4 regions of the Pseudoalteromonas sp. GABNS16E genome follow, and region 1 is predicted to be linked to each of the others. Evidence: predicted binding sites of a transcription regulator. Region 1 holds the regulator's gene; each other region holds the start of a gene.

Region 1 (7,433 bases):
GTTGCTAAAAATTTAGTTGATAACGCCATGATAGATAACATCAATGCCGATAACATCGAAGTCGACATTAAAGCGCTAACAATGCGCTCTGAGCAGCCAGTGGTTGTCACTGGGCCTAATTTAAAAATTGTCGGTAAAGGCCTTGAAGCCGATTTAAAAACCGAAGTAATAAAACTAATTAACCATACGCGAACAATATATTATGACCAATAAACTCACTAAAATACTTATTATCCCATCGCTAATGCTTGCATTTAGCGCCTCTGCTGCTGAGCCTGCGGCTCAACCGCCAGCAAATCAAATTTCTATTAGTGCAGACCGTCAAGAAGGCCAACTTAAAGAAAACGTAGGTATTTTTGAAAAGAACGTCGAAATTGTGCATGGTAATCGCAAAATTACAGCCGACCGACTCGAAGTACATAAACGTGAAGACTTAGGGGATAACAAACAACTCCTTATTGCCACTGGCAGCCCAGCCTACTTCGAAGAAAAACAAGACGATGGTACCGTAATGAGTGCCAGTGCAAACGAAGTACGTTACGACGTAGCAAAGCGATTTTTAACGCTTGTTGGCGATGCTGAAGTCGCGCAAGCCGGTCAAAAAATTAATGCTAAAAGTATTACCTACGATATGCAGCAGCAGCTTATTAGCGCAGAAAAAGACGAAAACTCTACGGATCGTGTCCACACAATTTTAGTGCCTGTTGAAGCAAAAATTAAAGAAAAAACAGGTAACGAAGGTCAACCATGAGCACCTTAAAAGCAGAACTATTAGCAAAAAGCTATAAAGGCCGCCAAGTTGTAAAAAATGTAGGCCTTGAAGTAGAAGCCGGCAGCATTGTTGGCTTATTGGGCCCTAATGGCGCAGGTAAAACCACCACCTTTTACATGATTGTAGGATTAGTACCTAGCGACAAAGGTAAAATTTCTATTGATGATAACGACATTACGTTATTACCTATGCACAGCCGCGCCCGCTTAGGCATTGGCTATTTGCCGCAAGAGTCATCAATATTTAGAAAGCTGACAGTTTATCAAAACTTAATGGCTATTTTAGAAACGCGTAAAGAGCTCAATAAAGCCGCACGAGAAGAAACGCTTAACAACTTACTTGATGAATTTAGTATTCAGCATATTCGCGATAGCCAAGGTATGGCGCTTTCTGGTGGTGAACGCCGCCGTGTAGAAATTGCCAGAGCACTGGCAGCGAACCCTAAATTTATTTTATTGGATGAGCCTTTTGCTGGTGTTGATCCGATTTCAGTGTTAGATATAAAGAAAATAATAGAACATCTTAAAAACCGTGGCATTGGCGTATTAATTACCGATCACAATGTAAGAGAAACCCTTGATGTTTGTGAAAAAGCCTACATTGTTTCTCATGGGGAGCTAATTGCATCTGGCACCCCAGAACACGTATTAAATGACAAAACTGTACGCGATGTTTATTTAGGCGAGCAATTTAGGCTGTAACATTTAAGCCACACCTACAAGCATCTGCTAATATTAATTATAACAACATAAAAGGATTGTTAGAGATACATGAGGCAATCATTACAGCTGCGCATGGGCCAGCAACTTACAATGACTCCACAATTGCAACAAGCGATTCGCTTGCTGCAGCTCAGTACATTGGATCTCAAGCAAGAAATACAAGAAGCACTTGATAGCAACCCGCTATTAGAAGTAGAAGAGCAAGATTACACGGAAGAGTCGGCTGGAAAAAATGAACAAAAAGCAGATACGGATGATGTAACCGTAAGCGCATCGGCTGACGATACAACCAGCGAGTACGAGCAAGACAGTGGCGAAGCTTTAAATAAAGACACCGTTAGCGATGATATGGCAATGGATGTAACTTGGGATGAGTACATGAGCGCAGCCCCTGCTGCATCCTCAGGCCCAATGCCGGAAGATGAGTCTATTTATCAAGGTGCCTCTACTGAAACGCTACATGAGTATTTAATGTGGCAGCTTCAGCTTACTCCTTTTAGCCCAACTGATGAAGCCATTGCTATTGCCATTGTAGAAGCTGTAGATGACTCGGGTATTTTAACGCTAAGTTGTGAAGAGATTTTAGAGAGCTTTAACCAAGAAAACGATGACGAAGTTGAAGTTGAACTTGATGAAATAGAAGCCGTTTTAAAGCGTATTCAGTTATTTGACCCTGTAGGTATAGCCGCGCGCAGTTTACAAGAGTGCTTGTGCATTCAGCTAAACCAGTTTGATAAAGACACCCCTTTTATAGAACAAACTAAAATGATCTTAACCGATCACATTGATCTATTAGCGGCACGCGACTATCGTACATTAATGAAAAAGACTAAGCTTAAAGAAGACGAGCTTAAAGAGGTCATGACCCTAATACATACCCTCAACCCAAAACCTGCAGATACAATAGTAAGGGAAGAGTCGGAGTATGTAATACCAGATGTGTCGGTTAAAAAAATAAAAGGCCGCTGGGTGGTAGAGCTAAATCCAGATAGCATGCCAAAAATACGCGTAAATAGTCAGTACGCGGCTATGTCACGTACCGTAAAATCAAGTGGTGATAGCCAATTTATTCGCTCTCACTTACAAGAAGCTAAATGGTTTATAAAAAGCCTTGAAAGCAGAAACGACACGCTGCTTAAGGTAACTAACTGTATTGTAAAACAGCAACAGGCATTTTTTGAACATGGCCCCGAAGCCATGAAGCCAATGGTTTTAAACGATGTTGCTGAAATGGTAGAAATGCATGAATCGACAATTTCGCGTGTTACTACGCAAAAATATATGCATACGCCACGTGGTATTTTTGAGCTTAAGTATTTTTTCTCAAGCCACGTAAGCACTGAAAACGGCGGCGAGTGTTCATCAACCGCAATACGTGCCCTAATTAAAAAGCTAATTGCCGCGGAAAACTCAGCTAAACCATTGAGTGATAGTAAAATTGCGGATATATTGGCAGAGCAAGGAATTAAAGTAGCTAGACGCACAATAGCAAAATACCGTGAATCGCTAGCTATTCCACCGTCAAATCAGAGAAAGAGTTTGATATAAGACGTAAAAAACAAAGAGGAAATGCTTATGCAACTAAACCTAACTGGTCGTCACGTAGAAGTAACTGATTCACTTAGAGACTATGTAAATAATAAATTTGCAAAGCTAGAAAGGCACTCAGATCATATTAGCAATGTGCATGTCATTCTCGATGTAGAAAAACTCAACCAAAAAGCAGAAGCGACTATTCATGTAAGTGGCGCAGATTTATTTGCCTCAACAGAGCACCAAGATATGTATGCCGCTATAGACTCGTTGATTGACAAGCTCGATCGTCAAGTCATAAAACATAAAGAGAAGCTTGCTAGACACTAATATTATGAAATTAAGTACATTAGTATGCCAGGACTGCAGCAAAGCTGCGGTCCTTTTTAGTAGTAAAAAAAGAATTTTAGAGTTTATCAGTGAGCTTGCTCATGAAAAGCTCCCCTACTTACCACAACAAGATATTCTTAATGCGCTGGCAAGTAGAGAAAAGCTAGGCAGTACTGGCATTGGCCGGGGTATCGCCATTCCTCATGGCAGAATGGGTGGCGTAGAAGAGCCGCTGGCTTTAGTACTTGTTAGCGACACGCCTGTTAACTTTGATGCTATTGATAACTGCCCTGTTGATATTTTTGTTGCACTCATCGTACCAGATGGCGATAACCAACAGCACCTAAAGACTCTGGCAACCATAGCTGATAAACTGAGCAACAAAGAATTTTGTAAACAGCTGCGTAGTGCTAAAACCGATGCAGAGCTGTATCAAGTAATTGTTGATCAATCGTAGTAAATACTAAGGGCTATAAATGGAGTTAATTATCATAAGCGGCCGTTCTGGTTCAGGTAAGTCGGTTGCTTTACGCGTGGTTGAAGATTTAGGCTATTATTGCGTAGATAATATTCCGGTCAACTTACTGCCCTCTTTAGTGCGAAGTGTTTCAGATAACTATGACAAAATAGCCGTTAGTATAGATGTTCGTAATATCCCCAAAGAACAAGACGAATTTAACGATATTCTCGAGTACCTTCCTGACTTTGCTAAACCCACACTGTTTTATTTAGATAGTGATGATCAAACACTGATCAAACGTTTTTCAGAAACACGCAGATTACACCCTTTATCCATCGATTCGCTGCCGCTTGATTTAGCAATAAAAAAAGAAAAAGAACTGCTTGATGTACTCGTAACGCGCGCTGACTTTATGCTAGATACCACCGATTTAAGTGTGCACCAATTAGCAGAGTCAATTCGCGAAAAAATACTGGGTAAAAAAGATAAGCAACTTATTGTAACGTTTGAATCGTTTGGCTTTAAACACGGCATACCTAAAGAAGCTGATTATGTTTTTGATGCTCGCTTTTTGCCAAACCCCCACTGGGAGCCTGAACTCAAACCGCTTACGGGCCTTGATCAACCAGTAAAAGATTTTTTGGCAAATCACAGCATAGTCCAAAAATTCACTTGGCAAATTCAGACCTTTGTACAAACTTGGTTGCCACACTTAGAGCGTAATAACCGTAGTTATCTCACTATTGCAATTGGCTGTACTGGTGGTCAACACCGCTCGGTTTATTTAGCGCAAGCCATTGGTGAGAGCTTTGCTATGACGCATCCGAATGTCAAAATTCGTCATCGTGAGCAAGAAAAGTAACCTTAAAATAATAACCTGTTCAGTTTAGGTATAGTAATTTATGCGCTGTGAAGACACATTTTTAATAAAAAATAAATTAGGCTTACACGCCAGAGCGGCAACGGTCCTTGCGCAATTAGCTGTGCAGTTTGATGCTAAAATCACCTTACACCAAGATGATAAAGAAGCCGCAGGCGACAGCGTATTAGCTTTAATGCTACTTGAAAGCAGTAAAGGTAAAGAAGTTAAAGTAGTCTGTGAAGGCCCTGATTCAGAGCAAGCTTTGCATGCGGTTGGGCAATTAATTGCACAACGATTTAACGAACAAGAATAATTTAAAGCACCATAGCCTTATAAGTTAAAGACTTATCTGGCCAAATTATAAAGATTTAGTAAATTAGGGTATTCCGACTCGCCTAATTTAGTGCTTTAATTTAGGGTAATAAAGCCATGCCCCTGCTAAATTTGGTTACTTAATTTTAAACACTAATTTAGCCCCAGCATTGGGTTTAGCACAAAAAATAAAGAAAATGACAGTGGGCAACACCACCTACTAAACACCTTTCCATTACACAAAAATATTTAGGATGCCAATGCCAGAAGCGTTTGAACAAGACTATCCACTACAGCAACTAAAACAAGTGACTAAATCACTTAATAGTGGGCAATTTGTTCAAGTAAGACGCATGCTAGCAAAAACAGCACCTTGTGATACAGCACTGCTGCTTGAATCCTCTCCGCATAAAATTAGACGCATGCTTTGGCAACTGGTTGACCCAGATGTGCAAGGGGATGTGCTAGAAGAGCTCTCTGAAGATGTACGTTTAGGTATCATTGCACAAATGGAACCTGAGCATATTGCCGCGGCCACTGAAGATATGGGCCACGATGATTTAGGTGAAGTCCTACGTAGCCTACCTGATACCGTGTACAAAGATGTGGTTAGCGCTATGGATACGCAAGACCGCGAACGCGCTACACAGGCTTTATCTTACCAAGAGCGCTCAGCAGGCGCGCTAATGAACACCGATACGGTGACCATTCGCCCAGACGTTACACTTGATGTTGTGCTGCGTTATATTAGGCTACGCGGTGAGCTGCCAGAGGGCACCGATGATTTATACGTTGTTGATAAACATAACTGTTTTTTAGGTGCATTATCACTTAGCACACTGTTAACTAATCCGCCTGAAAAAATTGTTCAAGATTTAATGGATGAAGACTGTGAGTCTATCCCTATTTCGATGGATGAAAGTGAGGTTGCTCAGTTATTTGAGCGCCACAACTGGATATCGGCCCCTGTAGTCGATGATAACGCCCACTTGCTTGGGCGTGTCACCATTGATGATATTGTTGATGTTATTCGTGAAGATGCAGAGCACAGCTTATTAAGCCTTGCCGGTCTTGATGATGAAGAAGACACCTTTGCACCTGTTTTAAAAAGCTCAAAAAAGCGTTCAGTATGGCTTGGCGTTAACTTACTCACAGCCTTAGCTGCCGCCTTTGTGGCCAGCTTTTTTGAAAGCACCTTAGATATATTACCTATTTTAGCTGTACTCAATGGCATTGTGCCCTCAATGGGTGGTGTAGCAGGTAGCCAATCTTTAACTCTGGTTATTCGCGGTATTGCCGTGGGCCATATTAACCAAACTAACCAACGATTTTTAATGGCTAAAGAGCTGGCGATAGGCGCATTAAACGGGGTTATTTGGTCAATACTTATAGCCAGTGTAATTGCGCTTTGGCAATGGGATTTTATGCTTGGCGGCGTGCTCGCATTTGCAATGTTTATGAACCTTGTAGTGGCCGGTGTTGCTGGCGCATGTATTCCTATTTTATTGAAAAAAATGAATATAGACCCTGCACTTGCCGGTAGTGTTGTACTTACAACGGTGACTGATATTGTCGGTATTTTTGCCTTTTTAGGCACCGCAACGTGGCTACTTATTTAGCAACCTGAGCTCAGGTTAAGTAGCCACTACACACTAAAACATATAATTAAATTGGTGAGCCCGGTGGCATTGGTAAAGCACTGAAGTTTTCAGGCCACTTACCTACTTTTAAAAACTGTTTTATTTGCTCTGCTAAATACTGTTTAAATGCGCTTTCTCCTACACTGGTATTACTTAACATTGAGTTTTGATTGTACTCTTTGCTTAGTTTTACCAAGTAGAAACGTAACTGCGCCTGCACCTCTGGACTTACCTTGTCGCTAGTGACTAAATCAGCCATATTTTTTGCAGTTAAAAATTGCACCCGCTGGGTGATTTTGCCTTTCATTGTATTAGGTGATGACACATTAAACACCTGGCTGTAAAGCTGCTCTAACAACTCATCTAAGCTGTAAAAATTAGAATTACGTACTTGTTGTTGAGCTAAACGATTTAAACGCTGTGGGTTTAATAATAACGATAAACTATGCTGCGCAGCTACTTCTGGCAAGGCCATCGCATCAAGTGTTACACCCGTACGCCCTGTTATGCTTTCACGCGATTTAGATTCGCCATATGCTTTTGGCGGGATAAGCGCTAACACCGACTCAGGCAAAATTAAATTAGCCGGTTTTAATGTTGTTAAAACAGCACTAAGCGCCGCTTGCTGCTGCGCTTTTGCAACCACTTTCGCGCCCTTAGCAGGTGAGTTGTTGCGTGTTTCGTATTCGTAGTTAACTCCTGCAATTAGCTTAACTGCAGCCTCTACTTGATAGCGATGGAATAAATAAAGCGGCACGAGTTTTTCTTCTAACTGCGAGAGTGCATCGCCTGTTTTAATGTT
Region 2 (7,433 bases), on a different contig from region 1:
AATGCTGCCTATGATCAGCGGCACAGAAGAGGTAGACGAAGCGCTCGCGTTATTTGAACAAGCTTATTTTGAACTGGCAGAAAAACACCCAGAGCAAAACTTGGAGCGCCCAGAAGTGGGCATTATGCTTGAAGTACCCTCAAGTATATTTATGCTCGACGAGTGGGCTAAAAAAGTAGATTTTTGCTCAGTAGGCAGTAACGATTTAACGCAATACTTACTTGCTGTCGATAGAGCAAATGCGCGCGTGGCTCAGCTATTTAACCCATATCACCCCGGTGTGTTAAGGGTATTAAATAAAGTAGCGAATGAATGTAATAAACACCGTTTACCCTTTAGTTTATGTGGCGAGCTAGGCGGCGAGCCAGAGGGCGCTATTTTACTCATTGCCATGGGCTATAGGCATTTAAGTATGAACATGTCGTCGTTAACTAAAGTGAAGTGGATTTTAAGGCGCTTAAATATTAACGATATGCAGCAATTACTCGCAGAGTGCTTAGTGCAATCGAACGCTAAACAGGTACTGCGCTTAACGCGCAATTTTATGATTGAACACCAATTAGGCGATCTGTTTTATACCGCCAAATAATGCAGCGCTTAAAGATGCTATTAACTTTATAATCCTTTAATATAGGCGCACGAAAAGGTATTTGAGAACACTATGTATGACTTAGCTTTACTCGTGGCCAGTTGTGCGCTACTTGGCTGTGTAGTTGGCTTTTTAGCTGGGCTATTAGGGATAGGCGGCGGTTTAATTATTGTGCCTGTTTTAAGTGGCTTATTACTGATGTTTGACGTTACTTCACCTGATCACGTATTAGTTATTTCTATTGCAACATCGCTTGCCTCTATTTTATTCACTTCTACTTCTTCAGTCTTGGCTCATCATAAAAATGATAATGTGCCGTGGCAAATTGCACCGTGGGTTATGTCGGGTGTAGGCTTAGGCGCGTTAATAAGTGGCTTTGCCGCAAGTTTAATACCCGAACAAGCATTACGCAGCGTGTTTGCAATAAGTGTTGTATTTATTGCAGGCAGAATGGTGTTGGCATCACGTAGTAAATCGCTTAAAGAAAAACCGCTACCAAAAGGGATTATTTTAGGGAGCATTTCTGCCCTTATGGGCGCGCTTTCTGGTTTAATAGGTATTGGTGGCGGCGCACTTATTGCCCCTATGCTTAATTACTTTTCAGTTGATATGAAAAAAGCGATAGGCTGTGCATCAGCGAGCGGCATTGTTATCGCGCTATTTGGCTCTATTGGTTATATAAGCGCAGGCTGGCAGGTAACCGATTTAGCCCATGGGTTCGCAGGGTTTGTATACTTACCTGCATTATTTGGTATTGTAATAACATCGTGGTTTGTGGCGCCCTTAGGGGCTAAAGCAACTCATTATTTACCTGTTAATATAATAAAGAAAATTTTCGCGGTGTTGCTTGTGCTCATCGCACTTAAAATGGTTTTTAGCTAAAGGTTTATTTATGGCACTTGAGTTTCCTCAAATCGATCCAATAATTTTTTCTGTTGGACCGCTAAGCGTACGTTGGTACGGTTTAATGTATTTAATTGGTTTTGCGTTTGCGATGTGGTTTGCTAATCGTCAAGCCGAAAAACCAAACTCTGGTTGGACTAAAGAGCAAGTTAGCGACTTGCTTTTTTACGGCATGCTAGGGGTTATTTTAGGCGGCAGAATTGGCTATGTATTGTTTTATCAGTTTAGTTACTTTTTAGAAAATCCATTATATTTATTTAGAATTGACCAAGGCGGTATGTCGTTCCACGGCGGAACATTAGGGGTTATTACCGCTATTATACTATTTGCAAAAACCCGCAAAAAATCACTATTTGCAGTGGGAGATTTTGTGGTGCCGCTGGTTCCGGTTGGCTTATTAGCAGGGCGTATTGGTAACTTTATAAATGGCGAGTTATGGGGCCGTGTAAGCGATGTGCCATGGGCAATGGTATTTCCAACGGGTGGGCCGCTTGCGCGTCACCCATCGCAGTTATACGAAGCCTTTTTTGAAGGGCTAGTCCTGTTTTTAATTTTATTATGGTTTATTAAAAAGCCTCGCCCTGCAGGCAGTGTAGCCGGTGTGTTTTTATTAGGATACGGCGTATTTAGATTTTGTATTGAATACTTCCGCCAACCAGATGCGCAGCTTGGCCTATTTGCCGATTTTATCTCAATGGGTCAAATACTCTCGTTACCTATGATAATTGGTGGCCTAGGGCTATTAATTTGGGCGTACAAAAAACCGCAACCTGTAACCGCAGCAAAGGCATAGTAAGAACAGATCATGAAACAATATTTAAAATTATGTGAGCGCATCGTTGACGAAGGTGTATGGGTAGAAAACAAACGCACAGGCACGCGCTGCTTAACCGTTATTAATGCCGACTTAGAATACGATGTAGGTAATAATAAATTTCCTATGATCACCACTCGTAAAAGTTACTACAAAGCCGCTATAGCAGAGCTTTTAGGTTATTTACGAGGGTACGATAGCGCAGCGCAATTTCGCGATATAGGCTGTAAAACTTGGGATGCAAACGCAAACGATAATAACGCATGGCTAAATAACCCTAACCGCAAAGGCGAGGACGACATGGGCCGCGTTTATGGCGTGCAAGGGCGTAATTGGCAGCGCCCAGATGGCTCAACGCTCGATCAGCTTGCTAAAGTAATAAATAACTTAAAAAACGGGATTGATGACAGAGGTGAAATAATTACCTTTTATAATCCTGGTGAGTTTGAGCTTGGTTGCTTGCGCCCATGTATGCACACGCATACGTTTTCGCTGCTTGGCGACACGCTGTATTTAACATCGTATCAGCGCAGTTGCGATGTGCCGCTGGGCCTTAATTTTAATCAAATTCAGTGTTTTGTATTACTGGCATTGGTAGCGCAAATTACCGGCCATAAAGCAGGTAAGGCGTATCATAAAATTGCTAATGCGCATATTTACGAAAACCAGTTACCGTTAATGCGCGATGTACAGCTAACACGTGAGCCGTTTGACTCACCGCAATTAAATATTAACCCAAACATAAAATCACTAGAAGATATAGAAACATGGGTAACACGAGACGATTTTGAAGTAGTAGGCTATCAATGCCACGAACCAATCCAATATCCGTTTTCAGTATAATAAGATTAAGGAGAACAAGATGAAAGCAGTGATCCCAGTAGCAGGCCTTGGAACGCGTATGTTACCTGCCACAAAAGCTATCCCTAAAGAGATGCTCCCAGTGGTAGACCGCCCGCTTATTCAATATGTAGTAAATGAAGCGGTAGCAGCAGGCGTTAAAGAGATTGTACTTGTAACGCACTCAAGTAAAAACTCTATCGAAAACCATTTTGATACCAGCTTTGAGCTAGAAGCCACGCTTGAAAAACGCGTAAAGCGGCAATTACTTGCCGAAGTACAGGCAATTTGCCCTAAAGATGTGACCATTATTCACGTACGCCAAGGCGAAGCCAAAGGCTTAGGTCATGCAATTAACTGTGCAGCGCCAATTATTGGCAACGAACCTTTTGTGGTTATTTTGCCAGATGTAATTGTTGATGACGTAGAGAGCGACCTTAAAAAAGACAACCTAGCAGAGATGATCGCCCGTTTTGAAGAAACTAAGCACAGCCAAATTATGGTTGAGCCAGTACCAATGGACGAAGTAGACAAATTTGGTGTTGTTGATTTAGGTGACGTAGAGCTTCACCAAGGTGAAAGCTCGCCAATTATAAACATGGTAGAAAAACCGCCAGTAGATGAAGCACCTTCAAACCTATCTGTAGTAGGGCGTTATGTATTGAGCGAAAACATTTGGCCACTTCTTGCTAAAACGCCGCAAGGGGCTGGCAACGAAATTCAACTTACAGATGCAATTGCCATGCTAATGCAGCAAGAAAAAGTAGACGCGTACGCAATGAAAGGCCGCAGCCACGATTGCGGTAGCAAAATAGGCTACTTAAAAGCAACGATAGAGTTTGCTCTGCGCCGCGACGAGTTTGCAGATGATTTAAAAACATTTATTAAATCGTTAATTTAGTTTTTATTAAATTACCAACCAAGGCGCCTGTTTAGGCGCCTTTTTTAGTGCTAAATTATTAATACCAAAATAGGTAAGGCTTTACTTAATTTTAACGCCGCCAGTAATAAAGATGGTCTACGCTTAATTATGTTCTGAATTTGACTTGCGTTATATAGCAACATAACGTAATTTATATTGTAAATTTTATGTTAATTGGCATCAAGGTTGTATTAAAAGCCAAACTCACGGAAGGGTCATGTTAATTTTATCTATGCAGGTAAATTAGCGTGCGGGAGCAAAAATCGCTCATTTTTTAAATTGCTAAGTTAAACGCTTTCTTGTGAGAATGTTTAACTGAAATGTAAGTGCACAGGCACTGCTTTCAGGATAACGGGTACATGCTTAAATTAAAAAAATACTATAAACACTTTTTTGTATGCCTTTTTACGCTTACGTTTGGCACGGCGTGCTCTATTACGCCTACCGTTAAACCTGCTGTTGATAATGAAATACCTAACACCACGCCCGATTACGTATTGATAACTGCACTAGAGCTTGCGCAATTAAAAGATGCCGCAATGCAATGGCAGCAAGCACGCGCCGGTATAGAGCGTATTTTAAAGCTTGAAAAAGAAATTACTTACCTGGTTAATCACATAGATATAATAAACTCTAAAGCTATTGCACAATCTAATGCAAGCCCTGCCTACAGCAGCCGTTACACTCGCACGCCTTCGCGTACAGCCAGTAACAAGCCACGTCGTCAGCAAACTTACAAAGCTGCTAAGAATAACCAAAAGCAAACTATAAAGCTTAATACCCCTAAACATGTATTTGCATTACAAGTTGCCTCGGTTGATTCTAAGCAGGATGTAGCCAAAGCCTGGCAAGAACTAAATACCAAAGCAGCGCCACTATTTAGAGATAAAATATTAACCAACGTAGAAACCGCAAAAATAAATGATAAAACCTTTTATCGCTTAAAGCTTGGCTCCTATAAAAACCTTAAAAATGCCAAAGCCGACTGTGAAGTATTTAAAATGTATAAGCTCGACTGCATTGTAAGTAACTACACCGATAGGCCAATTAAACTTTAATAGTGATACTAACCCGCAATAATAAATAATTATTTTACGGGGCTAATCGTGTTGCGTTCTGCGTTAATAAATCTCGTTTAGAACAACTAAATAGCGAATTTTTTTGCCTAGCTATCAATACGTTTTACTATCCTCAAAATAGATTACTTAATTAAGCTAATTGGTATAAAAGCGCAATAGATCCTAGCACGCGTGACTTGCTAAGCGTTGATTGGCTGTTAAAATAGCGCCCACTCTTACCCATATTAACAACATACTTATGCTGCACTACAAGGATTTTTTAGCCACATTAGTTTTAGGCTTTGCATTAGCAAACAGTGCTCACGCACTAGCAACGGCCCAAAAGCAGGCGGTGCTCATTAAAAAAGATGATTTAGCCGTACTCAAAGAGTCAGCGCAGCAGTGGCAACAAACCAAGCCTCAACTAGAAAGACTGTTAAAGCTAGAAAGTGAATTACAGCGCACAGTAGATAAATTAAAACAACTTAACGCGCAGCCAAAACCACAGCAAACTAACCACTTAGCTGTTGTAAATACAAATGCGCTGTTTGCTGTGCAAGTGGGTGCATATAAAAATAAAGCGGTACTTGAAGCGGCTATAAAGCAATTTCAATCGGCCTCAAATAAGCTTGAAGTAAATACCGAGCAAGTACTGATTGACCAGCACATCTTTTATAGATTAAAGCTTGGTGCGTTTAAAACAAAAGAAGCAGCAAACGATGCATGTAAGTTATTAATAAACAATAATACTTGCTTTGTAACCTACTACGTCAAAACGCCTCAAAGTTAATTAACCTGAACTCTGGTTAAGAGCCTTACTAGCATATTGAACTATCTTGATACTTAAATTTATTATCTCTGGCTAGAGATAGGTTTATTATCCAGAGTTTAGGTTAATTAGGCATAATAATTGCTTTATCCTCGGTATGTTTTAAAGAGGACGGCAACTATGCGCCTTTTACTGCCTTTAGTATTGTTAAATTTAACTGCTTGCAATTTGGTTCCGCCCCCAGAGCCGAGTGTGCCTACTGACGCGCCAAAAGCAGCAATGGCACCCTATACTGTTAACGAGTATGTAGCAAATCTAACCTCGCAGCTTAACCATGTAAATAGCGCTTTAAATGCCAATGCGCGCATTGGTGTGAGTAGTTTTTTTTATGCCGATGCTTTAGATACTAAGCTAGTAGCAGGGCAGGCCTCGGGTTTGAGCTTACAAATTCAAGAAAGCTTATTAACGCAATTTACCCAGCTTGGCTATCATACCGTTGAGTACCGCCTTGGCAATAACCTTATATTAGCGCAAAACGCAGACAGCATATTAAGCCGCGACTTAAGTAAATTACGCAATCGCCAAAATATTGACTTAGTCATCACCGGCACTGTAACGCGCCAACAGCATGCTTACATAGTTAATGCACGACTCGTTAATATTGAAAACAAGCAAGTACTGTCGGCAGGCAGCACAGAGATCCCTATAAATGTAATGTGGGGAAACGAAAAAATTCAGCAGCGTGACGGCTCTTTGTACCGCAGCGAATATTAATCAGGAGCACACCATGAGAAACCTATTAATTACCCTATGTTTGCCATTAGGCTTTGGCTGTTCGCAAATGTTAAATTCGCTACATTCAGAGCCGGAGCAGGTTGAGCAAGATAATGCAGCCCAGCTTGTTTCAGAGCAACGTGCGGTAAAAGCACCTGCACCAAATGAAGCGTTATTTCAGTCTAATTTAAACAAGCAAAGTAACTACACCAAAAGTGCCCCTGCAAAACGCAAAAATATAAACCATTATGTGCGCGGTATAATGCAAGACATGGTCGAAAACCTGCAATACGTAAACGACAAAACGCCACTTGCCGTTTCTAGCTTTGTATTTTTAGATGATGACTACAGCGATGGAAGCCTGTTAGGTAACCAAATAGCCGAAAGCTTTATGCACGAACTGCATAGTTTTGGAGTACCGGTTATCGATTTTAAAACCACCGATTATATGCGAGTAACACCCGCAGGCGACTTTGTATTTAGTCGCGATTACCTAGAGCTAAACCAAGATCAAAACTTTAATTACGTATTAGCAGGAACACTTGTGAGCCACCAAGGTGGCGTACTGGTAAATGCACGAATAGTGGGCATTAAAAGTAAAGCGGTAGTGGGCAGTGCGCAAGGGTTTATCCCTCAATCAGTGGTTGATGCGCTAAACAGTAGCTATCGCACCGACGGAATTATGCTTAAACAAGCCAGCGAGTGAGGTTGACCATGATTTACAAACTATCTGCTATAGCGGGGCTAACGGCAACGTTAGCATT
Region 3 (7,433 bases), on a different contig from region 1:
TACTAGATACTTTATGGTAAAGCTGCAAATTGGCTTTAAAAGTGAATACATAAACTGTGGCTTTTAGCTGTTAATAGAGTGGTTCGTGGGTTAGTGTTTTTGAGCTAATTATATTAGTGGTAATTTAGCCGATGCAGTTAAAGTATTGTAGTTCTTATAAAAAATTACAAAAGACTGGTTAATATAATAAAAAAGGGCAAATATAGCCCTTTTTTAATACACTTAAATTTACTTTTATAAACCTACAGCGCCACTAAGCTTTGCGTGAGCATTGCTTTAATTTGTTTAACTATGTTGGCTTCTGTTTCGGGTTCAAATTGTTGAATACGCGGGGTATGGATATGCCCAGTAGGAATGCTCGAATTTAGCGCGTCACGCAGTCGAATACTACGATACGATATTTCGTTAGACAAATAACCACCCCCGCCGCCATTTACCGCAACACTGTTTTTAAGCGCGCCGTACGAGCCGGCTTTAAAGGTTTTATCGAGTGTAGTTACTTCGCGGTTGTCGATTACTTTATATGGGCCTTTGGCGTTTTGCATGGCGCTTACTGGTAGGCTAAATTTTACAAACTCATTACCAGGTAATGGGCGGCCATTTAACTGGGGTATAACAGGGCTTGTTTGCGTACCGCCGTAGACAATATTGGCGTTATCTGGCGCGGTTACGCTGCGGCGTTTACCAGGAAAGTGCTCTAAATCAAACTCGGTTCTGCCCATGCTAACCGTTACAACCATGTCGACGTTATTAAGTGCGTAGTAAGGGGCAAGGAGTGATTCTATTATACCTTGGTCAAAGTCTTCGTAGCGTACTGGTACCATAACTGTGTTAATTTCGGCGCTAACGCCATTGTAATTAATAACTTGGCCATCGAGTAACAATGCGGCGACCCCAGATGGGTTGCTTTGGTTGATATTTTTGTCGAGTAAAAAAGGGTCAAATCCGGTAAGTATAATTTTTTTATCACTGCCTGATGAAAAAGCTAAATCGGTGCGGCCTCGGCTGCCCTCTTCAAGCATGCTTAGCAGCGTATTTATTTGCGCGTCAGATAGCTCAACGTTAGCTGCGGTTGTACGTATTATTTTGCTTGAAAGCAAGCGCGCCCAGTAAAGTGCTCGGTCGTCGTAATTGTTAGTTTTAATAATGCGTTGCTTAGCGCTTTCCCACAGCTCAAAACTATAGGTTTGAATGAGCTGCTTTGCCTCTTTAAAGTTATTGAGTGCTTTAAACTGTTGCTCAAAGGTGGTTACTTCTTTATTAAAGGCGTTTAACACAGTAGGCATAGCTGTTTGCGCTTTGCTAATGCGCTGTTCTTCAACGGTGAGTGGATTACTTAAAGCTGCGAATGAAGAGGCAATTAAGCTGGTTGCTAGTAATACTTTGATCATGATACTCCTAATTAAGCCGTTGTTATTTGAGTAACTTACTATCCTACTATTAAACAGTGAGGGCAATTATTTAAAGTTGAATTAACTGATATCTGGTACGGATGGGATGTTACATGATTACATTTTGATGAATTTAGCAAAGCGCCGCACTTCTAGCGGGTTATTTCATTTACTATAGATTTAATAAAAAACACGGGAATAAAATAATGGTTTCTAGAAGAGAGCTTTTATTAAGTGCAGGCTCGCTTGCGTTTATTGGCTTATCGCGCAGCGCAATGGGTAACGTTGCTTTACCTGAAGTAACAACAAAGTTACCTGCTTATGGCCCATTAATAGCCGACCCTCAGGCCTTATTAGATTTACCTAAAGGCTTTAGTTATCGGGTTATATCGGCACTTGGCGATAAAATGGATGATGGTTTAGACGTACCCGACCGTGCTGATGGCATGGGTTGTATTGCATTAGATAACGAACGCGTAGCCCTTATACGTAACCATGAGCTACAACCTAAACACATTAATAAAGCATCTGATTTAATTAGTAACCACAAAACCCCTTTAGCCTATGATTCATTTAAAAATGGTGTAGCTTTGCCTGGGGGCACTAGCCATATAATTTATAACTTAAAAGAGCAAAAGCGCGAGCAAGAGTATTTATCGCTGTGTGGCACAATAAGAAACTGCTCAGGCGGTGTAACGCCGTGGGGCAGTTGGCTAACCTGCGAAGAAACCGTTATGGATAAAAGCGATGGCTTGTCTCAATCTCACGGTTACATTTTTGAGGTACCAGCCAGCGCCAAAGGCCTAATTAAGCCAGAGCCATTATATGATATGGGCCGGTTTAATCATGAAGCCGCAGCAATAGACCCACAAACCGGTATTGTTTATTTAACTGAAGATAGAGGCGATAGTTTGTTTTATCGGTTTATTCCTCATCATCGCGATAAGTTAAATAAAGGCGGCACATTGCAAGCTATGGTAATTAAAAACCAGCCTCAGTTTGATAGCCGAAATTGGGATTCACCGGCCATGCCATTACACAGCGACCTTTTAGTTGAATGGATAACGCTCACAAACCCTAAAAGCCCAAATGATGACCTACGTAAGCAAGGTTATAAAAAAGGTGCAGCCTTATTTGCACGAGGAGAGGGAATACATTGGGGTAAAAATGAGCTTTATTTTTGCTGTACTAATGGGGGCAAAAAGCAGTTAGGTCAGGTAATGAAGTACACACCTTCAAAAAACGAAGGCACTGAGTTAGAGCAAAATGAGCCTGGTAAAATACAACTATTTGTAGAAAGTACAAACGAGTCGTTATACAACTTTGGTGATAATTTAACGGTAGCACCTAACGGGCATTTAATTGTATGTGAGGATCAATACACAGACACGGTGAATAACCATTTACGCGGGGTGACACCCAAAGGAGAGGTGTATAACTTTGCTAAATTGCATGCGCAAACAGAGCTTGCTGGGGCGTGTTTTTCACCTGACGGGCAAACCTTGTTTGTAAACGTATACATGCCAACTAAAACGTTGGCTATTACTGGTCCTTGGGATAGTTTTAAGCTTTAAAGTGGTAAAAAATACAAACGCTTAGCATGCCTATACTAGGCGTTTGTATTTTAACAATCCTTGTAGGTTTACCAAATCCGTTAGCAAGCTTTAATCATCCTTGGTGCATTTACTACATCCTTTATGTAATAAGCAACGGGTCCTTGTAGTTTGCACTTCATCCTGTACCTACTTATGTAACGTATCCTTGTATCTTTACTAGTCCTTTAGCTCTTATTAACATTCCTTGTATGGCAAAGTGGGTAATAAATTAATGATTTAGTTTACCTGCAGACGATTCAATGTGTGCACGTACAAACCATTGAAACTGTTCTAAGTCACCTAGCTGGCTGGTGATCATATCCTCTGATACTGGGTCTAATTCAGACAGCGTACCAATGGCTTTGCGGTGGTCGGCGTTTACGCCGCTGTATACTTTGTCTAATGCACCTAAATGCTCTACTACAAAAGCTTTACCTAATGAGTATTCTTCCCATGTGCGGCGATCTACAATTGACTTAGGTGTACCTTGTGGCGTACCGCCTAATGTAGCAATACGCTCTGCGATGGTGTCGGTCATTTCGCGAATAGCATCGACTTGTGGGTCTAACATTTCATGCACACCAATAAAGCTTGGGCCTACTACATTCCAGTGAATATGCTTTAAAGTAAGTTGTAAGTCTAAAAGCGCTACGAGTCGGTTATCGAGTGTTTCAATTGTTTTTTTTGCTGATTCGTTATCCATACCTGGGGCTGTAAATTCAATTGGGTGTTGTGAGTTACTCATAATGTCTCCCGTTGTGTAATTTGTTGTATGTAGCCATTGCTACCATTTAACTTGCAATACATGAAGCAAAGCCTATGCCTACCAAGTTTATTTGTTTAAGCTATTGATATTTAATGTTTTATTTTTACTTGGGTACGTAGGGTTAAAAAGGGAGAGACGTAGAATATGAATTTTATGCACTTATTTTTGTAAATTGTGCACAGTAGTAAAAAGCTGTGGCTGTTTATCGATTGAGTTGAAATTTGTTTATGCTCAATAAGGCATAGTCAGTGTAATACAGCTACCTAAAGTACCTAGCCTTACAATTCATGCCGTTATTAAATTGCCTTTAAAGCTCACCTTAATATTGCATGCGCTACAACCTCTAAATAAAACCCAGTAAATAAGCTAAGCAAGGGTATACAAAATATAAAGGTGCTTATTTATTACCTTCGTAATGATTAATTCAGGTGTTTTATACAGGGCTAACGCTGCTCTTTTAAAGCCGCGCTACTGGGCTTTACTGCTTAGATTTTAAAAATCAGCCTTTGTGCTTATTTAATCTCTTTAGTTGGTGAATGCTCACTGATATACTCCCGCCGCATTTTAATTGGGGTTATGTAAATAAATTATGAATTTTTTAAAAGCACTGTTTACAACATCTATACTGCTTTTGTCTCACTCAGCACTAGCAGAAAATTGGAGCGTCACACAGCTTCACACAAATTTTGGCGATGCCTTAAATCCCTTTACCGGGGAGTCGTCATTTACACGCACCTACACCATAGAGCATGCCTCAGAGCATGACTTAGGTGATAATTACTTTTTTATCGACTTTTTAAACGACAGCCTTAGTGATGGTTTTCAAGATACGGGTATATATGGCGAGTGGTACACAACACTTAGCTTATCAAAAGCCTTTGATACCTCTGTGCGTTATGGTGCAATAAAAGACACAGGTTTAGTGTTTGGTATAAACGCCGGTGAAGAGGGGTTAATGAAATACACCCCAGGCATCAAGCTCAGCTGGGATGCCCCAGGCTTTGATTTTTTAACAACTACTTTTGCAGGTTACATTGATGCCAACGGCGGCGTGGAAAAAGAACAGCTAGCCAAGCAAGACAACAGCATTTTTATAGACCTTGCATGGGGTGCTCCTTTTACACTAGCTAGCCAAGCATTTTATTTTACCGGCCACGTAGAATATATTTCTGGGCGTGATGACGAACTAGGCAATAAAGTTAATGAGTGGTTGCTTGCTCAACCCGCTGTGCATTGGGATGTAGGGCAAAACTTTAATTTAAACCCGCAACAGTTAATGGTAGGGGTAGAGTGGCGCTATTGGTACAACAAGTTAGGGACTAATAAAATAGAAAACCAGCCCTTTTTACATGCTATTTGGGTATTTTAAGCAAAGCTTGCTTTGCTAGGCTGATAAAAAAATAGCGCCTTTTGGCGCTATTTTTAGTCAGTGTGGTTGGAACTTTAAGTGGTTGGTTGTTACTCATAACCACGAGGTTTTTTGGTTTTAATAACTGCAATATAAGCATGCCAACTGGCGTAACTAAGCAAAGGCATAATTACAATAAAGCCCGTGGCGCCGGTAGCAAAACCAACAGCTACCAATACAAATATACAAATTGACCATACCACCATAGCGGCAAAGTTAGTTTTTACAGCGTTCATAGAGCTGATTACAGCGGTCATAATATCTACTCGTCGCTCCATCATTATTTGTGGAGCAAAAGCAGAAAGCGAAAATACAGTCACCAGTAATACCCCTCCTATTATGCTGCCTAACGTTAAAAACGCCGATAACTCTTCAAAGGTGGGATTGGCGTGGCTAGGATATAAAGCATGCACAAGCGCAGCTAAACGCATCCAAGCAATCATGATAACCATTAGCATTATTGCAAAGCCCCATTCGCCTACTGGGTTTCTAAACATCGACTTTATAGAGTGGCTAAGTGTGGGTTTATGGCCTTTTTCAAGCTCCCATGCTACATCGTAAAGGCCTGCCGCAAAGGCTGGGCCTATTAATGCAAACGCCACGGTTGCAGGCAGTATTACTAAATATGTACCTGTAAACATTGCCCAGTAAACAATAGCAACAGGAATAATGGTAAATATTACCCCGTAAATAAGGCTCAATATGGGCGCACGGGTCATGTCTTTAAATGCCAGTGCTAGCCAGTGAAAAGCCGCAAATGTGTTTACCTTATTGCATTCAATGCAGCGGGCAAATTCAGAGTGTTTATTAATCGTATTTGTTGTTGGCATAACAACGCTCCTTAACAAGGTGTCTCTTAAAGGTTTAGAACACATTGGCTTTATTTACAAATTGAACAATATATACGCAATAAAAAATATTTTCGGTCAATTTATGTACTGATTTGTTTTTGTAACTGTTATTGGTGATAAAAATGAAAGGCAAATACAGCGAATAAGTAAAAATTCGTAATTTGGTTAATAAAAAGTTAACATTAAGTGTTTAATGTGATTTTATATTTACAACCAGTCTAACAGGAACAATAAAATGGACGAGATAATAAATAATATTGATGTAAATCAGTATTTGCCGGCAGCAGTAATGTGGGCAACAAATATTCTAATGGCAATTGTTATATTACTAATAGGCTTATGGCTTGCGGGTAAAGTGCGTAATATGATTATTAGTTTATGCCATAAATATACTCACTTTGATGACACGCTGTTTCGCTTTTTAGGCAGTATGGCGCGCTATGTTATTTTAGCGTTTGTATTTATTGCCGTGTTAAACCGCTTTGGTGTGCAAACAGCTTCAATTATTGCGCTATTAGGTGCGGCAGGTTTAGCTATTGGGTTAGCGCTGCAAGGTGCTATGTCTAACTTAGCTGCAGGTGTAATGTTACTTATATTTAGACCTTACAAAGTAAACGACTTTATTGAAGCCGCAGGGCGCTTTGGTAAAGTGACCGAGGTTGATATGTTTACAACTATTTTGCAAACGTTCGATAATCAGCAAGTTATTATCCCAAATAGCCAAATTTGGGGAGCGCAAATTATTAATCATTCGCATCACCCTATTCGTGGCGTAGATATGCACTTTGGTGTGGCATACGATGAAAACACCGACGCTGTTCGCAAAGTTATTGATAGCGTGCTCGAGGCTCATCCACACATACTAAAAGACCCTGCTCCTTTTGTTGAAGTAGAAACACTAAACAACAGCTCGGTAGACTTTTTAGTAAGACCTTTTTGTAAAGGCGAGCACTACTTCGAAATTTTATACACGGTGCCAGAGCTGATTAAAAAAGCCCTTGATGAAAACAATATCGAAATTCCATTCCCACATCGTAAAGTTATTTTAGTTAACGAGAATAAAGATTAAGGCTTAAGCCTAAGAGCACTTTATAAGTGCTCTTTTTTTGTCTGAAAAAGTTACACGCCTGTGTAATTTTTTCTTTTATAAATTACCTCAAATACTACTTTTTTGTCTGTATAGCCCTTTTTTACTAGGTTGGATGGCTGGTCTTTATTTTGCATTTGCATAGTCGCTTTTAGTTTTAAAGCTCATAAAAACTATCGACCCATTAAATCAAATTGTATGAAGGACTAAACATGGCTGAATCATTTAAATACTCAGGCAATAAAGGGCATGGTGGCGAATTACATCAAAAGGCTTCTAATGAATACCCAACGATGACCACCGCGCAAGGGTGCCCTGTTAGCGACGATCAAAAC
Region 4 (7,433 bases), on a different contig from region 1:
ATCTTGTATATTTAACCACTGGGGGTCAAACTCGTTCGCCAGTGCTTTTGAGCCAATTAACGTGGTGGCAAAGCGAGTGCCTTCTTCATCACAAAAGCCCACTACATCTAAATGAAATGGTAAATCAAGCTTAAGCGTGTGTGCAAGGGCGGCTATTTCAATACCCAGTAACACCCCTAAAATACCATCAAATGCACCGGCGTTTGGTACGGTGTCTAGGTGTGAGCCAATAATTAATCGTTTAGCGTTTGGGTTAGATGATGCTAAGCGCCCCCATAAATTGCCAACTTCGTCTTGCCACGATTGCATGCCCGCCTCAGCCATCCATTCAGCAGTGACACGGTTACACTCTTTGTGCTCTTTAGATAAATACACACGGTGAATGCCACCTTGCATTTGCGATAGGCCACTGAGCGTTTTACAGCGCAATAACGCGCGCGCGGCAAATTTATTAGCCAGCTCACTGTTTAATAATGGCTCATGGAGGGGGCTTGCAATCGTCATGCTAAATCCTTTTTTCTATTTATAATGGGCTAGGGCGGCAATAGCGGCTTCGCCTTTAGGGCCTTTATAGCCGTTGGCGTGTAAGCAGGCATCTAGGCTTGCCAATGTTTGTAATACGGCATCTTTACGGGCGTTGTAACCCATGGTGCCAATACGCCAAATTTTGCCATGCAGCGGCCCAAACGAGGTGCCAATTTCAATACCAAAGTCGGTTAGCATTTGTCCGCGTAAGTGGTCAGCATTTATGCCCTCGGGTATATAAACACCCACTACGTTGTTCATTTTATGGTTTAAGTCGCCAAATACGTTTAAGCCCAGCGCTTGAATACCCGTTAGCATGGCATCGCCGTGTAACTTGTGGCGGGCAACGCAGTTATCTACGCCTTCTTCAATAACAATGCGAGCACATTCTGATGCGCAATACAGCATGCTGGTGGCTTCGGTGTGGTGGTTAAGGCGCTCTTCGCCCCAGTAATTCATGATCATGCCTAAATCAAAGTAGTTTGAGCGTACAAATGGCTCGGTGCCGTCGGTATGCTGCGCGGTACGAATACCCGCTTCTACTTTTTTGCGTTTTTGGATCCAATCGGCGCATTTATCGCTCAGTGTTAAAGGGGCTGAGCCAGATGGGCCACCTAAACATTTTTGCAAACCAACCGAAAGCGCGTCGAGTTTCCACTCATCTGCGGGTAAATCGTTACCTACAATTGATGCGGTGGCATCGCAGTAAAATAATACGTCGTGCTTTTGGCAAATATCGCCAATGTGTTCAAGGGGTTGGTTCATGGTTGTAGAGGTATCGCCCTGTACCATAGCAAGTACATGGGGTTTTACATCAACAATGGCTTTTTCTATTTGTTCGGGGGTAAATACCTCGCCCCACGGGACTTCTATGGTGTGTACTTTTGCGCCTACGCGCTCGGCTACTTCAGCAAGCAAGTGGCCAAAGCGGCCCATAATGGGCACCAGTACTTTATCGCCTGGGCGTAAAATAGAGCATAAAACGGCTTCTATGCCTGCGCGTGATGTGCCATCAACTAACATGGTCCATTCGTTTTTGGTTTTAAAAATTTCGCGATAGCGGGCCATGGTTTCGTTCATAAAACCGGTCATTACTGGGTCGTATTGGCCAATTAGCTGCGCCGACATAGCACGTAGCACGCGTGGATCTGCGTTTATTGGGCCTGGGCCCATGAGTAATCGCTGTGGCGGATTTAAAGTTTGAATTTGCGTGTCGCTAAACATGTTTTAGGCTCCCAGAGTCTGAATAAGCATACGAATGCCCGTTATCATTAATACAACGGCAAAGGCGCGTTTTAATTGTTTTTGATCTAGCTTGCTACCAATTTTTACGCCAATAGGGGCAAACAAAATAGTAAGCGGAATAATAAGTATAAAAGCAGGTAGGTTTACAAGGCCCCACGTGCCAAGCGGCGCATCGGTGGGTGTAGTACCAATACTTAATAAAGTAATAACGCCCGGTAGCGCAATTAATAAGCCAAATACAGCAGCGGTGCCAACGGCAACATGAGCACGTACGTTAAACGCGTTTAGCATGGGTACGCCAATAGTGCCGCCACCTATGCCAATCATTACCGATAAACCACCGACAATACTTGCCATAATGCCTTGGCCAAATTTACCAGGTAATTTACTAACTAGGGCAGGCGCGCCGGCTCTAAATAACATGTTTAAACTTACTAAAATGGCAATACAGGCAAACATAAGTACCAATGCATTACCGCGTATAGAATGAGCTAAGTAGCTACATATCACGGCCATTACCAAAATAAACGGGGCCCAGTATTTAATTAAAGCAAGGTCGATATTGCCCTTGGCATGGTGCGAGCGAATCGACGAAATAGAAGTAGGCACTATAGTGGCAAGCGATGTCGCTGTGGCTATCATCATGGCCGACTCAGGGCTTACGCCAAAGCCTTGCAGTAAAAAGTACAGCACAGGCACAATTACTATGCCGCCGCCTACACCAAATAGGCCTGCTAAAATACCTGCAAAAATACCGGTTGCTATTAAGGCCGCTATAATCGGCCATTGATTTATTATTTCTGTCATTGTGTTCCTGCTGTAGTTACTGTTGCGCGACCATCTGAACGAGGATCGGTGGCTGCTTCAAGGCTGGTAGGCGTATCTAAAATGGCACCTGCATGACCCATCATTTCATTGTTATTATCAACGCTCACCCAGTCGTGGTCACGTTGATTTAATTCATGTTTAACTTGAATTACTAAGCTTTGCTCTACCTTTAAATTTGTGCTTGTATCGCCCCAGGTGCGCCCTAATAACCAACGCGGATCGCTTACTGCTTGGGTAATTGATTTATTACGCCATGCGTACCCACTAAATACAGCAGCTTGTGTTTGTGGTTGGCCTTCGCCGCCCATGGTGCCGTAGGCAAGGCGCCTACCATCGTCAAATTTTGCTAAAGCAGGGTTGAGTGTATGAGCCGGTTTTTTATGCGCTTTTAAGGCATTGGCATCGTTGCTATTTAAACTAAAACTTAAACCGCGGTTATTCCATACAAAGCCGCCTTCGCTCATCAAAATGCCGCTACCAAATTCCCAGTAAACACTTTGAATAAAGCTCACTAGTTGGCCGTTTTTATCACGTGCTGCCATCCAAACGGTATCGCCTGGCTCTGCATTAAATGGCCATTGCTTGGCTTGGCTCATATTTATATTGCTGGCAAGCGCATTTAAGCGCTCATCAGTTAATGCGTTTTTATAATCATCGCCAAGCGCGTCTGGGTCTGCCCAAAGTGTAGGGCGGTGCGTAAAGCTTTGTTTGGTTGCCTCAACAATCAAGTGCATCCAATCGGCCTCTGTTTTGGCTAAATGTTTTAGTGTATTAACAGCGCCAATTATTTGCAGAGAATGCACGCCTTGCGTGGGGGCGGGTAAGTTATAACACTGTATGCCCGATAAATTAGCACTGAGCGGCGTTACTAAATCGGCCTGCGTATTGGCAATATCAGCGCGTGTAATTGCACTGCCTGCGGCAGCTAAATCGTTTGCAAACGACTCTGCTAAAGGGCCTTGGTAAAAGGCGTTTAAGCCATGCTCGGCTAAGTGCTCAAAGATACTGGCAAGTTTTGGGTTTTTAAAATGTTGGCCCGCTTGCAACGGTTTACCATTAGGTATGTAAAGTTCTTTAAAGGCTGCGTTAGTGTTTGAAGCGGTGGCAAGCTTTTCGCAGCCTGCTTGCAAGCTTTTAGACACTGTAAAGCCTTCGCGCGCGAGCTTTATGGCTGGGGCTAAAATAGTACTTAGCGAAAGAGCAGCGTGCTCATCTACCGCAAGGGCTTTTTGCCAGCCGCGTAATGTTGCAGCCTGAGTAAGCGCGCTTAAACCGCCGCGCTCTGGTATGTGTGGCTCATTGCTATAGGCGCTTATATCGTTTGGTGCGCGCCCGCAGGCATCAATGGCAGTGGGTATACTTTGGTTTGGGTTATCAATAAGCCAAAAACTGTCGCCGCCAATTGAGTTCATATGCGGATATACCACGCTAATAGCAGCCGCTGCCGCTACCATGGCTTCGGTGGCTGTACCGCCTTGTTTTAGTATTAAGGTGCCTGCCTCGGTTGCTGCAAAATGCGGGGCAGTAAAGGCAATGTTGTGTGTGCTCATGCAAGTGTGTCCTGTTTAAAATGGGCAGCTAATTGTTGTACGCAGGCAAGTAGGCTTTTATCGTTGCCGTGGCTCATCATTAATGAAAACCCATACGGGTAGCCATTTTCTAAATTAGCCAATGGTAAGTGTACTTGCGCCGAGCGGCTCAAGCCCGCAATGGCCGATAAGGTAATTATTTGCATGCGTAAGGCGCTTGTGTCGGCGCCCAATTTAGGTGCAGTTGTGGGTGTGGTTGGCAAAAATAAACAGCTGTTTGTGTTTAGGTTTTTAGCGATTAGTGTTTGCCACTGGGTTTGTACATTTAGTGCTTCTTGCTCTTCTTGGGCGGTTAGGGCAAGCGCCATGTTAAAACGTGCCGCAATTGCCGGAGCAAACTGGGGAAGTAGCCCTGGCAATTGAAGCCAATCTTTATGCGTTTTTGCGATTGCTCGCCCTTGCAGTATTCTAAAGCTGTCAGCCAGTTCGTTTAATAAGCTGCTGTTAGGCAGTTCAAATTCTTTATGGTGTTTAAAGTAAGGTTTGGTTTTTTCAAGCAATTGTTTAAGTGGGGCTTGTAAAACAGGGTCAACCAGCTCAAATAATGGCTCGCAAATAACTAAAGTATCAACGTTATTAATAGCTTGATTTGGTAACAGTACATTGCCTACATCGCTTAGCAGCTCTGCATTTTGCGTAAGCCAGCCAATGGTATCAAATGGGGGCGCTAGCGGTATTAGGCCATCTTTTTCAATTACGTTATGGCTTGGCCTTATACCAAATAAGCCACAATAACTTGCCGGTATCCTTATAGAGCCACCAGTATCAGTACCTAAGCCAATATCGGCTAGGTTAGCCGCCACAGCTGCAGCCGAGCCCATACTTGAGCCGCCACTTGCATGGCCTTTAAGTTTTGGGTTTTGTGCTGCACCATAGTGAATGTTATTGCCCTCTAAGCTGTAGGCCAGCTCATCGGTATGGGTAAAGCCTGTAAAGCTACAGCCTTCATTCATTAGTTTGTTTACGGCACTTGCTGTTTGCTGTGCAGGTTTTGCTGCTTTAAACCAGCTTGGGTTACCTGCGCCGTTGCGCTCGCCTTTAACAGCAAATACATCTTTTACCGCAAGGCGCTTATTTACAAGTGTGCCGTGGGTTTGTGTTTGCCATGCGTTAGGGCCATGGTCACAAAAAATACCGGTAAAATTATTATCTGTTTTGGTACTCATATCACCACTCGTTATAAAGTAAATCTGACCAACTGGTTATAATCAGATTTAGGGTGATTAAAAAGACGAATTAGTTATTATTATTTTTCAGCCCACTGCGTAACATCTTATTTTTATTTTACAGAGCCTGATCCGCTTTTTAATCGGTTAGCTATTATATTGCCTAAAAGCTAAGCAAAAGCAATGCCAAATGCAACAAAGTTGTCCGTTCGGTCAGGTTTTGTTTGGTTAGTATGGGATTTAGCAGATATTTATAAAAATATAAGTATTAAAGAAGGCGTAATTTAGAGGTGAAAACACACCAAGTTGGTGCGTGATTGCACCAACTTGGTTGCAAGTGTGGCGTTTATAGTAATGCGTTAGGGCTAATAATTAAGCCATTTACATCGGCGTATAGCCAATCGGTAGGGTTAATTGTGGCACTAAGCATGGTCACTGTTTGATTTTTATCTCCAAAGCCACGCTTTAATGTACTGCGCGGGGTTGAGCCAAGTGCCATAACCGGTAAATCCATAGTGGCAAGTATTTCAATGTCGCGGCAACAGCCGTTAATAATCACGCCTTCCCAGCCGTTTTTTAACGCGCGCTCCGCCATAATATCGCCTATAAAAGCAAAGCGTTTGCTAGCAAAACCATCAATAACCAGTACTTTACCCTTGCCGTTTTCATGCAGTATGTCGGCGGCAAACGAGTTATCGTCTGGGCAGATAACGGTAACTGCTTGGCCACTAAACGTGGTTTTTTTACCAAAGTGGCGCAGGCCGCTGTCGGCAACTTGTACGCTATTGCGGTGATCGTCAAATAAGTCTGGGGTGGTAAAATTATCCATGGGTTAAGCCTCACTGTGCTCAGGTATTTTTAAACCAATACCTTTTAAAATTATGTGGGCAGTTGATTGCGTTATTTGTGCCACATCGGTTTCGTCGTATTCTAACTTGTTCATTACCAGTAGCACTTCGGCCTGAAAGTCGGCGTAGTACTGCGTAGTTGACCAAATGGTAAATAATAAATGGTAAGGGTCAACATTATCCATTTTGTTTGCATCTATCCAGGCCTGAAACACGTCTACCTTTTGTTTTACCCACGGGCGTGTGTTGGTTCTAAAGTAGTTTTGCAAATAAGGAGCGCCGCGCAGTATTTCACTGGCAAATAAACGTGATTGCAGCGGCTGGTTTACGGCAAGTATTACTTTGCTTTTAATATAGTGATACAACACATGTGCAGGGTCGTCCTCAGGGGTTACGTTATCTAAGCCTAAGTTCCAGTGCGCGATAATGCGGTCTATTACGTTTTCGTATAGGCCGTCTTTGCTTTTAAAATAATATAAAATATTGGCCTTAGGAACGCCTGCTTCTTTGGCAACCATACTCATACTGGTGCCATCGTAACCAAGCTGAGAAAACAACTGCTCGGCGGCATCGAGTATTAATGTTTGGTTTTTTACTCGGGTGAGTTCTTTTTTATTTGGCTTTGTTTGTGTGCTCATTATGGCGATGCTGTTTTTAACGTGTTGAATGATTGTAACTTTACTGACCAAAAGGTCAAACACTTAAGTGCAGGCCAAAAACATCTTTATAACAATAAATGATGAGCAACAATTGTTTAACCCATTAATTACTGTTAGCGTAACGTCAAACATAAGTAGTACTTTTAGGTAGTTAATGGACTTTTTTTCTAATCATAAATACACGCTCTATGGCATTGCCGCTATTTTATTATGGAGTTGTTTAGTGGCTTTGCTCAGGGATGTTTCGGAGTTATTTGGCCCCATAGGTGGGGCGGCACTTATGTACAGTGTAAGCGCGCTGTTTTTAATTTTGGTAATGGGACGGCCCAAGTTTGCTGGGTTTAATAAGCGTTATATTATTTGGGGCACTGCTTTATTTGCACTTTACGAGGTGTGTTTAGCGCTGTTTGTAGGGCTTGCTAATAATCGCCACCAAGCGGTACAAATGGCAGTTATAAATTATTTATGGCCCACACTTACCATTTTGCTCAGTATTATAGTTAACCGTAGTAAAGTAAGTGTTTGGATTTACCCCGGTATGCTGCTCGCTTTTTTTGGTGTGGCTTGGTGCGT

What was found. Region 1 encodes sigma-54, which starts transcription at its own class of promoters, with help from an activator protein. Its sites were predicted from a motif close to GTTGGCACGNNNNTNGNNT; they were not measured.
Region 2: the regulator sigma-54 is predicted to act here: its motif matches at 6,024-6,042, upstream of PSI06_RS04975 (FlgO family outer membrane protein).
Region 3: the regulator sigma-54 is predicted to act here: its motif matches at 3,795-3,813, upstream of dps (DNA starvation/stationary phase protection protein Dps).
Region 4: the regulator sigma-54 is predicted to act here: its motif matches at 5,526-5,544, upstream of PSI06_RS12555 (amidase family protein).

Annotation. Positions count from the first base shown of each region.
Region 1 is NZ_JAQREZ010000016.1:24,593-32,025, forward strand. It holds gene lptC (LPS export ABC transporter periplasmic protein LptC) at 1-213, shown strand, start outside; gene lptA (lipopolysaccharide transport periplasmic protein LptA) at 203-751, shown strand; gene lptB (LPS export ABC transporter ATP-binding protein) at 748-1,473, shown strand; gene PSI06_RS08775 (RNA polymerase factor sigma-54) at 1,543-3,042, shown strand; gene hpf (ribosome hibernation promoting factor) at 3,070-3,357, shown strand; gene PSI06_RS08785 (PTS sugar transporter subunit IIA) at 3,362-3,814, shown strand; gene rapZ (RNase adapter RapZ) at 3,834-4,679, shown strand; gene PSI06_RS08795 (HPr family phosphocarrier protein) at 4,720-4,992, shown strand; gene mgtE (magnesium transporter) at 5,252-6,610, shown strand; gene PSI06_RS08805 (zinc-dependent metalloprotease) at 6,657-7,433, opposite strand, start outside.
Region 2 is NZ_JAQREZ010000007.1:89,460-96,892, forward strand. It holds gene ptsP (phosphoenolpyruvate--protein phosphotransferase) at 1-589, shown strand, start outside; gene PSI06_RS04945 (sulfite exporter TauE/SafE family protein) at 662-1,471, shown strand; gene lgt (prolipoprotein diacylglyceryl transferase) at 1,482-2,285, shown strand; gene PSI06_RS04955 (thymidylate synthase) at 2,298-3,149, shown strand; gene galU (UTP--glucose-1-phosphate uridylyltransferase GalU) at 3,169-4,047, shown strand; gene PSI06_RS04965 (SPOR domain-containing protein) at 4,428-5,126, shown strand; gene PSI06_RS04970 (SPOR domain-containing protein) at 5,338-5,916, shown strand; gene PSI06_RS04975 (FlgO family outer membrane protein) at 6,076-6,669, shown strand; gene PSI06_RS04980 (FlgO family outer membrane protein) at 6,683-7,375, shown strand; gene PSI06_RS04985 (FlgO family outer membrane protein) at 7,384-7,433, shown strand, end outside.
Region 3 is NZ_JAQREZ010000048.1:16,973-24,405, reverse strand. It holds gene PSI06_RS16565 (hypothetical protein) at 243-1,391, opposite strand; gene PSI06_RS16560 (alkaline phosphatase PhoX) at 1,598-2,965, shown strand; gene dps (DNA starvation/stationary phase protection protein Dps) at 3,216-3,731, opposite strand; gene PSI06_RS16550 (hypothetical protein) at 4,342-5,121, shown strand; gene PSI06_RS16545 (DUF2189 domain-containing protein) at 5,211-5,990, opposite strand; gene PSI06_RS16540 (mechanosensitive ion channel family protein) at 6,247-7,080, shown strand; gene PSI06_RS16535 (catalase) at 7,311-7,433, shown strand, end outside.
Region 4 is NZ_JAQREZ010000029.1:5,618-13,050, forward strand. It holds gene PSI06_RS12535 (allantoate amidohydrolase) at 1-504, opposite strand, end outside; gene PSI06_RS12540 (pyridoxal-phosphate-dependent aminotransferase family protein) at 520-1,749, opposite strand; gene PSI06_RS12545 (sulfite exporter TauE/SafE family protein) at 1,753-2,577, opposite strand; gene PSI06_RS12550 (gamma-glutamyltransferase family protein) at 2,574-4,148, opposite strand; gene PSI06_RS12555 (amidase family protein) at 4,145-5,353, opposite strand; gene PSI06_RS12560 (putative 4-hydroxy-4-methyl-2-oxoglutarate aldolase) at 5,700-6,182, opposite strand; gene PSI06_RS12565 (TetR/AcrR family transcriptional regulator) at 6,186-6,839, opposite strand; gene yddG (aromatic amino acid DMT transporter YddG) at 7,015-7,433, shown strand, end outside.